Regions from separate parts of the Arthrobacter phoenicis genome, predicted to be linked through region 2. Evidence: riboswitches for the same ligand, from Rfam matches in the RefSeq annotation. Region 2 holds a riboswitch; each other region holds the start of a gene.
The links. Region 2 has a riboswitch for S-adenosylmethionine ahead of metX (homoserine O-acetyltransferase MetX). Riboswitches for the same ligand answer to the same signal wherever they lie in the genome.
Positions count from the first base shown of each region.

Region 1: another riboswitch for S-adenosylmethionine. It lies ahead of ABC337_RS09130 (DUF1737 domain-containing protein); the one in region 2 lies ahead of metX (homoserine O-acetyltransferase MetX).
Region 3: another riboswitch for S-adenosylmethionine. It lies ahead of ABC337_RS14035 (aminotransferase class V-fold PLP-dependent enzyme); the one in region 2 lies ahead of metX (homoserine O-acetyltransferase MetX).

Region 1 is NZ_JBDFMK010000001.1:1,959,176-1,962,438, reverse strand. It holds gene ABC337_RS09135 (PIG-L deacetylase family protein) at 1-822, opposite strand, end outside; SAM riboswitch class IV at 1,289-1,401, shown strand; gene ABC337_RS09130 (DUF1737 domain-containing protein) at 1,517-1,732, shown strand; gene ABC337_RS09125 (rhodanese-like domain-containing protein) at 1,729-2,136, shown strand; gene ABC337_RS09120 (O-succinylhomoserine sulfhydrylase) at 2,133-3,263, shown strand, end outside.
Region 2 is NZ_JBDFMK010000001.1:511,793-515,055, forward strand. It holds gene ABC337_RS02375 (MFS transporter) at 1-343, opposite strand, end outside; gene metX (homoserine O-acetyltransferase MetX) at 535-1,683, opposite strand; SAM riboswitch class IV at 1,697-1,812, opposite strand; gene ABC337_RS02385 (bifunctional o-acetylhomoserine/o-acetylserine sulfhydrylase) at 1,996-3,263, opposite strand, start outside.
Region 3 is NZ_JBDFMK010000001.1:2,989,124-2,992,386, forward strand. It holds gene ABC337_RS14030 (class I SAM-dependent methyltransferase) at 1-541, opposite strand, end outside; gene ABC337_RS14035 (aminotransferase class V-fold PLP-dependent enzyme) at 597-2,012, opposite strand; SAM riboswitch class IV at 2,047-2,160, opposite strand; gene hisN (histidinol-phosphatase) at 2,259-3,071, opposite strand; gene rsgA (ribosome small subunit-dependent GTPase A) at 3,162-3,263, opposite strand, start outside.

The DNA.
Region 1 (3,263 bases), 1.4 Mb from region 2:
GGAGGCGATGCCGCGGACCCGTTCGGGCGTCATGTAGGGCTTGGCGAGCTGGTCGCTGTGCATCTTCACCGCCTGGACCTTGGCGTCGACGTAGTCGTCAATGTCCACGAAGACGCTGGGGTTGAATTCCCGGGTGGCGGAGGGGCTCTCGTAGCAAAGAATGGAGTGATGCTGCCGGGCGGCCCGCAGGGTGGCCTGGTGCACCGCCTGGTGGTCCTGGTGCTGGTCGTGGTTGGAGTGGGTGAGGATGATGTCCGGGTTGAAGCGCACGATCGCGTGCTCGATGGCGCCCACCATTTCCTGGCTGTGGCGGTGCAGCTCGGTGTCCGTGAAGTTGTGGTGGATCATGCCGGTCAGGCCCATGAAGGTGGCGCCGCGCTGGGCGTCCAGCGAACGCTCCAGGGCGTTGCCGCCGCGCTTGCCGTCGCTCATCACCAGCCCCTGCACCTCGTGGCCGGAGTCGACGAACTTGGCGAGCGTTCCGCCGCAGGCCAGCTCCAGGTCATCCGGGTGGGCGCCGATGGCCAGCACCCGGCGGGGCTGACGGGCCGGGCTTCCGCCGGTGCGCAGGGCGGTCAGCGCGATGGCGAGGGCGGTGAGTCCGCCCAGGGTGGCGGTCAGGTCCGCGGTCTGCCAGAACTCGGAGGCGTCCAGGGCAAAGGCGGCGACGTTGGCCAGCAGGAGCACTACGCCGGTGGCGAGGGAAATCCGGCGCAGAAGTTCGGGACGGCGCAGGCGGCGGTGGAACCAGGATTTCCCCACTGCCGCTGCGACCAGCAGCGCAATCAGCAAGACGATTATCAAGACGTAAATCGAGACCATGAATCTTTCCAGTTCTTCTTCGAGGTGCCGGCCGCCACCAGTGCTGTGCCGGACAAAATGATGGATCTGCAACCCGCCCGGCAGAGGCTGCCGGGTTCTGGAGGGAAGGATTGCTTGTCAAAGAACCGGTCCGCGGTATCCCGGCGGAGACGTCAAAACCCATGCGCCAGCGGCGCTGCGCAAACGGCCGGAAGCGGCCGCGCAGCGGGTGCTGAAAAGGCGTATGCGGTATGTGGAGACCCAGCTGAGACCTTGGACTGCCACTTCAGTAAACGTGACGCCCCTATCGGAAAACCCGAGTAGGCAATACCCGAAAAGCATTCGGCCACCGCGGACGAGATCGACTTTTTGTACTCGATCAGGACGGGCGCGATACTCGGTTGGGCTGCGGAGGACAGCCTCCCGTGACCGAACATGACGGGGTCGACGCGCGGGTGCGGGCCCCGGGGTGCTAGGTTTTTTGCAGAGTAATGAGAACCGGTGCCAAGCCCTGACTGGCCGGTCGGCAACCCTCCTTTTGCGGCGGGGTGCCTCAGGTGACTACTCGGCAATCGACCATTCGAGCTGCAAGCGTGAACGTAAGGAGTTTGTCGTGTCCGACGCGACCCCGCCCCCAGTCCCCACTCCCGGAACCGGCACCCCGGCCACCCCTCCCGCACAGGCTGCCGCCCCCGCGGAGCGGCTAGCCTACCGGCTGCTGACCGGCCCTGACGACCGCAGCTTCTGCGAGCGGATCTCGGCCGCCCTTGCCGACGGGTATGTGCTGCACGGCAGCCCGGCCGCAACCTTCAATGGCACCTCGGTGATCGTGGCGCAGGCCCTGGTGCTGCCGGCCGCCGTCGCGGAGGCGGACGCCGCGGTGGCCCGCGCCGTCGACGTCCTGGAGTTCGACGGGCGGGCAGGAGCATGAGCTACGCCGGGGACCTGACTCCGCAGGCGGCCTGGGAACGGGTGCAGTCCGGCGCGGTGCTGGTGGACGTCCGCACCCGCGCCGAGTGGGCGCAGATCGGCGTCCCGGTGACCGGCGGTGCGGCCGCTGAGCCGGTCTTCATCGAGTGGACCCGGGCCGGCGGCGTGCCGAACGAGGCCTTCCTCGACGAGCTCCGGCAGCGCGTTCCGGCCGACGCCGAACTGCTCTTCCTCTGCCGGTCCGGGGCCCGCTCCGTCGCGGCGGCAGGGGCTGCGTCGGCGGCAGGATTCGCCGTCTACAACGTGCTGGACGGGTTCGAGGGCCAGCCGGATGAGTCCGGCGTCCGCCGCGTCAACGGCTGGAAGAACGTGGGCCTGCCGACCGACGGGACCCGCACCGCATGAGTTTCAATCCCGAGGCCGCGGACTGGAGCCCGGACACCCAGGCCGTCCGTGGCGGCCTGGACCGGACCGGCTTCCAAGAAACCACAGAGCCGATCTTCCTCAATTCCGGCTTCGTCTACGAATCCGCCGTCGCCGCGGAGCGGGCCTTTACCGGCGAGGACGAGCGGTTCGTTTACTCCCGCTACGGCAACCCTTCGGTGGCCACTTTCCAGGAGCGGCTCCGCCTGCTCGAGGGCACCGAGGCGTGTTTCGCGACGGCATCGGGCATGTCCGCGGTGTTCACCGCCCTCGGCGCGCTGCTCGGGGCCGGGGACCGGGTGGTCGCTGCCCGGTCCCTGTTCGGATCCTGCTTCGTGATCCTCAACGAGATCCTGCCGCGCTGGGGCGTGGAGACCGTCTTCGTCGACGGCCCGGACATGGACCAGTGGCGTGAAGCGCTGGCTGAACCCACGACGGCGGTCTTCTTCGAGTCGCCGTCGAACCCGATGCAGGAGATCGTGGACATCGCCGCCGTGAGCGGGCTGGCGCACGCCGCCGGCGCCACCGTGGTGGTGGACAACGTCTTCGCCACCCCGCTGCTGCAGCGTTGCACGGACTTCGGCGCGGACGTGGTGGTCTACTCCGGCACGAAGCACATCGACGGCCAGGGCCGGGTGCTGGGCGGCGCGATCCTGGGCAGCAAGGAGTTCATCGAGGGCCCGGTCCGGCAGCTGATGCGCCACACCGGACCGGCGCTGTCCGCCTTCAACGCCTGGGTGCTGACCAAGGGCCTGGAAACCATGTCGCTGCGGGTCAACCACGCCTCCGCCTCGGCGCTGCGGCTGGCCGAGTGGCTCGAGGAGCAGCAGGCAGTGACCTGGGTGAAGTACCCGCTCCTGGCCTCCCACCCGCAGCACGAGCTGGCCGCCAGGCAGATGAAGTCCGGCGGGACGGTGCTGACCTTCGAACTGGCTCCCCCGGCCGGCAGGTCCGCCAAGGACGCCGCCTTCGAGCTGCTTGACGGGCTGCGGATCGTCGACATCTCCAACAACCTGGGCGACTCGAAGTCGCTGATCACGCACCCGGCCACCACCACGCACCGGGCCATGGGCCCGGAGGGGCGGGCGGCTATCGGGTTGAGCGACGGC
Region 2 (3,263 bases):
AGCCCATCAGGAAGGTGGAGACACCCACCAGGATGATGCTCAGCTGGAGCAGCTGCTTGCGGCCGAACTTGTCACCGAAGTGGCCGAAGACGATGCCGCCGATGGGGCGGGCGACGAAGCCGACGGCGTAGGTCAGGAAGGCGGCCAGGATGCCGTCCAACTCAGTCTGGGAATTGGGGAAGAAGGCCTTGCCGAAGACCAGGGTGGCGGCGGAGGCGTAGAGGAAGAATTCGTACCACTCCACCACCGTGCCGGCCATGGAGGCGGCGACGACTTTCTTGAGGCCGGACGCCTTAACGTCGGTTTCCTCTGCGCGCCTCGCGGCGGCGTTTTCCGTGCTCATAAGAACTCCTTCGGTGTCGCCATCGACACCCTGCGGCTTACTGGGCTGACTCCGTGTGAGTTGGACCACACGCGGTCATTCTCCACGAGTATGGAGCGTCACCGCCGGAGCCTCAACGACCAATCGCGCAGAGCCTATCTGCAAAATTGCACATCAGTCCCCGGCAAGAGCCTGCGAAGAAGCCGTAAGGCTCAGGCGAAGAACGCCTCCCGGAGGACGCCGCCCAGCTGGCCGATCTCGGTCAGGAACCCGTCATGGCCGATCGGGGCGGAAATGACGTGCACGGGCACCTCCCCCGGCAGGGCCGCCGCGAGCTCCCGGGACTGTTCGGGAAAGTACAGTCGGTCCGAGTCCACGGCGGCGATGAAGAACTCGGCGGTGGCCCCGGCGAGCGCCTGCTGCAGGCTTCCGCGGCCACGGGCGACGTCGTGGCTCATCAGCGCCTCGGTGATGGCGATGTAGCTGTTGGCGTCGAAGCGCTGCACCAGTTTGTTGCCCTGGTGGTCCAGGTAGCTCTCCACCTGGTAGCGGCCGCGGCCGGACAGCGGGCCGGGTGCGAGCGGGGTCTCGCCGTCCTGCCCGGTCCGGCCGAAGCGGCCCTCCAGTTCGGCAGCGGAGCGGTAGGTGATGTGCGCGATGCGCCGGGCCAGCGCCAGGCCCTCGTGCGGCTCGGGCCCGCCGTAGTAGTCGCCGCCATTGAAGCGCGGGTCCTGCCGGATCGCGAGGGTCTGGGCCTGGGCGAAGGCGATCTGCTCGGCGGTGCTGTAGGCGCCGACGGCGATCACGGCGCAGCGGCCCACGCGTTCCGGGTAGCTGACGGCCCACTCCAGTGCCCGGGCGCCGCCGAGGGAGCCGCCGAGCACGGCGTGCCAGCGGTTGATCCCCAGCGCGTCGGCCATCCGGGCCTCGGCCGCGGTGCTGTCCCGCAGGGTGACGAGCGGGAAACGGGACCCCCAGGGCCGGCCGTCGGGTGCCGGCGTGGACGGGCCGGTGGAGCCGTAGCAGCCGCCGAGGATGTTGATGGACACCACGAAGTACCGGTCCGTGTCCACGGGCGCGCCGGGGCCGGCGAGCTGTTCCCACCAGCCGGGTTCCCCGCCGGCGCCGCGGGTGACGTGGGTGTCCCCGGTGAGGGCGTGTTCGATCAGGACGGCGTTGGAGGCGTCCGCGTTCAGGGTGCCCCAGGTCTCGTAGGCCAGCACCACCTCCGGCAGGACGGCCCCGGATTCGAGTTCCAAAGCGCCGACGGACACGTACTGCACGGTGCCGTCGGGGACGGCGGTGTTTCCTGCTGCGGGACTGGTGGCGGGTACACCCGTTCGGGTGACGGCAATCGTCATGTTAAAAGACCTCACTTCGCGCTTGCCTGCCGTCAGTTGACCGGCAGGCCAGGTCTTCACCCGGGGCACCCCGCCGCAAAAGGAGGGTTGCCGGCCAGCAAGCCGGGGCTGTCGCTGGCACTCATGACCTGCACCGAGTGTACGAAAGAGGGCGGTGCCGTGGCCAAGATTGTGACTTGCATGTGACAGCCGCCCGCCCGGCCGCGCCGTTTCCCCACCTTTGGGCGCCGCGGCCGGCGGGTCGCCGCGGACACGCCGCGCCGGCCGCCGTCGGGCCCGCAAAGGTGGGGAAATCCGGCAGGGGTCCCGGGACTAGCCGGCCTTCGCGGCGCGGAAGCCGGCGTCGAGGTCCGCCAGGATGTCGTCGATGTGCTCCAGGCCAACCGAGAGCCGGACCAGGCCCGGGTGGACGCCCGCCACCGCCTGCTGCTCCGGGGTGAGCTGGCTGTGCGTGGTCGACGCCGGGTGGATCACCAGTGAGCGCACGTCGCCGATGTTCGCCACGTGCGAGTGCAGCTCCAGGGCGTCGACGAAGCGCTTGCCGGCCTCCACTCCCCCGGCGATGACGAAGGAGACGACGGCGCCCGTGCCGCGCGGACCGTACTTCCTGCCGCGCTCGTACCAGGGGCTCGAGGGCAGTCCCGCGTAGGCGACCGATTCGACGTCGTCCCGGCCCTCAAGCCATTCGGCCACCCGGGTGGCGTTGGCGACGTGCCGCTCCACCCGCAGGCTCAGCGTCTCGATGCCCTGGGCGATCAGGAAGGCGTTGAAGGGCGCGACGGCGGAGCCGAGGTCGCGCAGCAGCTGCACCCGTGCCTTGAGGATGTAGGAGAGGTTGGCCCCCAGTGCGCCGTCCGCGCCCAGGTCCCGGGCGTAGACCAGCCCGTTGTAGCTCGGGTCCGGGGTGTTGAAGCCGGGGTACCGCTCCGGGTCCGCGCCGAAGTCGAACTTCCCGGAGTCCACGATCACGCCGGCGATCGCCGAGCCGTGGCCGCCCAGGTACTTGGTGGCCGAGTGCACCACGATGTCCGCGCCCCATTCCAGCGGCCGGATCAGGTACGGGGTGGCGAGGGTGTTGTCCACGATCAGCGGCACCCCTGCCTGGTGGGCCACATCCGAGATGCCCTCGAGGTCCAGGACGTCCTGGCGCGGGTTGGAGACCACCTCGCCGAAGAACAGCTTGGTGTTCGGCTGCACCGCCTCGCGCCACTGGTCCAGGTTGTCCGGGTCCGCCACGAAGGTCACGGAGATGCCGAACTTCTTCAGCGTGTGGGCCAGCAGGTTGTAGGTGCCGCCGTAGAGGCTGGGGCTGGCCACCACGTGGTCCCCGGCCTCGGCGATGTTGAGGATGGCGAAGGTTTCCGCCGCCTGCCCGGAGCTGAGCAGCAGCGCGCCGAGGCCGCCCTCCAGGCTGGCGATGCGCTGTTCGACGGCGTCCTGGGTGGGGTTGCCGATCCGGGTGTAGATGGGGGCGAGCTCGGCCAGGGCGAACCGGTTCGCGGCGCTCTCGGCGCTCGGGAAGACGAACGACGTCGTCTGGTAGATCGGCAGCGAGCGGGCGCCGGTGGCGGCGTCCGGCT
Region 3 (3,263 bases), 2.5 Mb from region 2:
GCCCGGTGAACTCGGGCCCGACCGGTGGGCGGAACGAGGGTTTGTGGACGTCCCCAGCGTGCATGATCCGGGAGAGCCGGTGCACCCACGGTACGGAGGTGTCCAGCTGGTTCCAGATCAGCCCGAGCACCCCGTGCGGCCGCAGGATGCGGGCGGTCTCGGTGCTGGCCTGCAGCGGCTCGCACCAGTGCCAGGCCTGCGCCACCGTCACCAGGTCGAACGCCGACGCCGGGAGCCCGGTGTGTTCGGCGGTCCCCACCGTGGCCGGGACGCCCGGGAGGACTGCGCGCAACTGGTCCAGCATGTCCGCCGACGGGTCGACGGCGGCCGTGGCCAGGCCGCGGGCCACGAGGAGGGCGGTAAACTTTCCGGTGCCCGCCCCGACGTCGGCCGCGTCCCGGGCTCCGGCGGGGATGAGCCAGTCGGCGGAGTCGGCGGGATAGCCGGGCCGCACCCGGTCATAGTGTTCCCCGCCGTCCTGGAAGCTCGCTCCGAGCTCCTTCCGCCGGGTCTGATGCAGTTTGGGGCCGCCGCCTGCCACGTGAACTCTCCTTCGGCAGCTCGGGAAGATACCCGTCGAATCTACCGCAAACCGGCTATTCGGGGCCGTCGAGGGTGCAGGGGGCAGCCCCGGCGGTGCCGGGGGTGTTGGGCGCCCAGTGCGGGTAGCTGCGGGTGTCGTTCGCCGGTACCCAGCGCCCGGCATCCACCACGTAGTCCCAGCCCAGGCCGTCGCGCCGCAGCGTCCGCAGCGCGGCCAGCAGCCGCTCGGCGTCCTCGAGCCGGGAGCCCAGGCCGAAGCTGGCCCGCAGCGACCCGGCGGGCAGGCCCAACCGCCTGAGCAGCGGATGCGCGCAGAACCGGCCGTCCCGCACGCCGATCCCGTGCTCGGCGGACAGGTACGCGGCGACGAGTCCGGCGTCGTACCCCGCGACCGAGAAGTTTACGACGCCGATGGTGCCGCAGCCCTCCCCGCGGTCGGTCTCCTCGAAGATGTGGTGCACGCTCACGCCGTCGATCTCCCGCAGGCCGTCGGCAAGGAAGGACCGGATGGCATCCTCGTGGCCGTGCCAGGATGCCTCGTCCAGGGCGGCGACCGCCTGGGTGGCGCGGGCCAGGGCGGCCGCGCCGAGGACGTTGGGGGAGCCGCCCTCGTGCCGGGCCGGTCCGGTGGTCCAGCTGACGGCGTCCAGCCGGGCGTCGCGGACGGCGCCGCCGCCGGCCAGGTGCGGCGTTCCGGCATCGAGCCAGTCCGGCCGCCCCACCAGGACGCCCGCGCCGAACGGTGCGTAGAGCTTGTGCCCCGAGAAGGCAACATAGTCGATGCCGTCGGCCGCGACGTCGATCCGGCGGTGCGGGGCCAGCTGCGCGGCGTCGACGACGATCCGGGCCCCGTGCTCGTGCGCCAGCGCCGCCAGCTCCCGGACGGGCAGGATCTCGCCGGTGACATTCGACGCGCCCGTGACCGCGAGCAGGCTGATGCCGCCCGCGGCCAGCTCCGCCCGGAGCCGCGCCAGCGTCCCGGCCAGGGTGGGCGCGGCGACGACGCTGCGGTGCGGAACGCCCTGCCACGGCAGCAGGTTCGCGTGGTGCTCGATGTCCAGGTACAGGACCTCGCCCAGGTGCCGGCCGCCGGCGGTGGGCAGGCACCCGGCCAGGAGGTTCAGAGAATCGGTGGTGTTCCGGGTGAAGATGACCGCGTCGTCGGGCCGGCCGCCGACGAAGTCCCGCACGATGGTCCGCGCGTTCTCGTACACCGAGGTGCTCAGCTGGGAGGCGTAGCCGGCACCGCGGTGGACGCTGGCGTAGTAGGGCAGGATCTCGTTGAGGTAGGCAGAGACCACGGACAGGGCGGGGGCCGAGGCGCCGTAGTCCAGATTGGCGTAGCGGACGTGGCCGCCCTGGATCAGCGGCGCTTGGATCTCGGCGCCGGTCACGGCGGCCAGCGGGGTGCGGGCAGCGGATGCAGCCGTGGGGATGGATGCTGGGGATGAAAAAATGGCAGTCGACATGGGACCTCGCTCGAAAAGGACCCCGCGTGCAGGGGATCCGCGCTTGCCGGGTCCGCTCCGGACCGGCCAGGTCGTCACCCGGGGCACCCCGCCGCGAAAGGAGGGTTGCCGGCCAGCAAACCGGGGTTTAGCGCTGGCACTCGTGACCTGTTTCGAGCCTAGGACAGAAGTGCCGCGCCCCGGAAAGGGGCGCGGCAATGTGAAGCGCTGTGTTACGCGGAACGGGCCCCCAGAAAAGGCGCAGCTCTAGAGCAGGTCGTCCAGGTTCGGGTTGAGCCGCTTGAGGACCTCGGAGTGCAGGATCGAGTTCGTGGCCAGGGCGTTGCCGCCGAACGGGCCGTCCTCGCCCTCGAGGGAGGTGAACCGGCCGCCGGCCTCGGTGACGATCGGGACCAGTGCGGCCATGTCGTAGAGGTTCAGCTCCGGCTCGCAGGCGATGTCGACGGCGCCCTCGGCCACCAGGCAGTAGGACCAGAAGTCGCCGTAGGCGCGGGTGCGCCAGACCTCCTCGGTCAGGCCCAGGAATTCGTCCAGGTTGCCGCGCTGCTTCCAGCCGCCGAGGCTGGAGTAGGAGAGGGAGGCATCCGAGAGGTCCGAGACGTTGGAGACCCGCAGCCGGGTGGCGGCGGCCAGCGAGCGGCCCGTGTAGGCGCCGGCGCCCTTGGCGGCCCACCAGCGCTTGCCGAGGGCGGGGGCGCTGACGACGCCGACCACCGGTTCGCCCTCGTCCACCAAAGCGATGAGGGTGGCCCAGACCGGGACGCCGCGCACGAAGTTCTTGGTGCCGTCGATCGGGTCGATGATCCAGCGGCGGGAGCCGTGGCCCGAGCTGCCGAACTCCTCGCCCAGGACGGCGTCGCGGGGGCGGGAGCGGGAGAGCTGGCCGCGGATGGCTTCCTCGGCGGCCTTGTCGGCGTCGGTGACCGGCGTCAGGTCCGGCTTCGTCTCGATTTTGAGGTCAAGGGCCTTGAAGCGGCTCATGGTCTGGGAATCGACCGAGTCCGCCAGGACGTGGGCAAGGCGCAGGTCATCGTTGTAGCTCGACGCGGGTTGGCTCATGCTTCCAAACTACCGTCTAAACGCGCCCCGGCCGGGGAGGCCACGTCCCGGACGGCCTGATCAACCGCGGGGCGAAGGAGTGACGTACGGTCAGGAGACGGTGCCCAGTTCCTTGGTTTCCTGGGCTTCCTGCCGCGGGTCAGTGCCCAGCAGCCGGCGCAGCGAGGCCAGCCGGGCCGGGCCGGAGGGTCC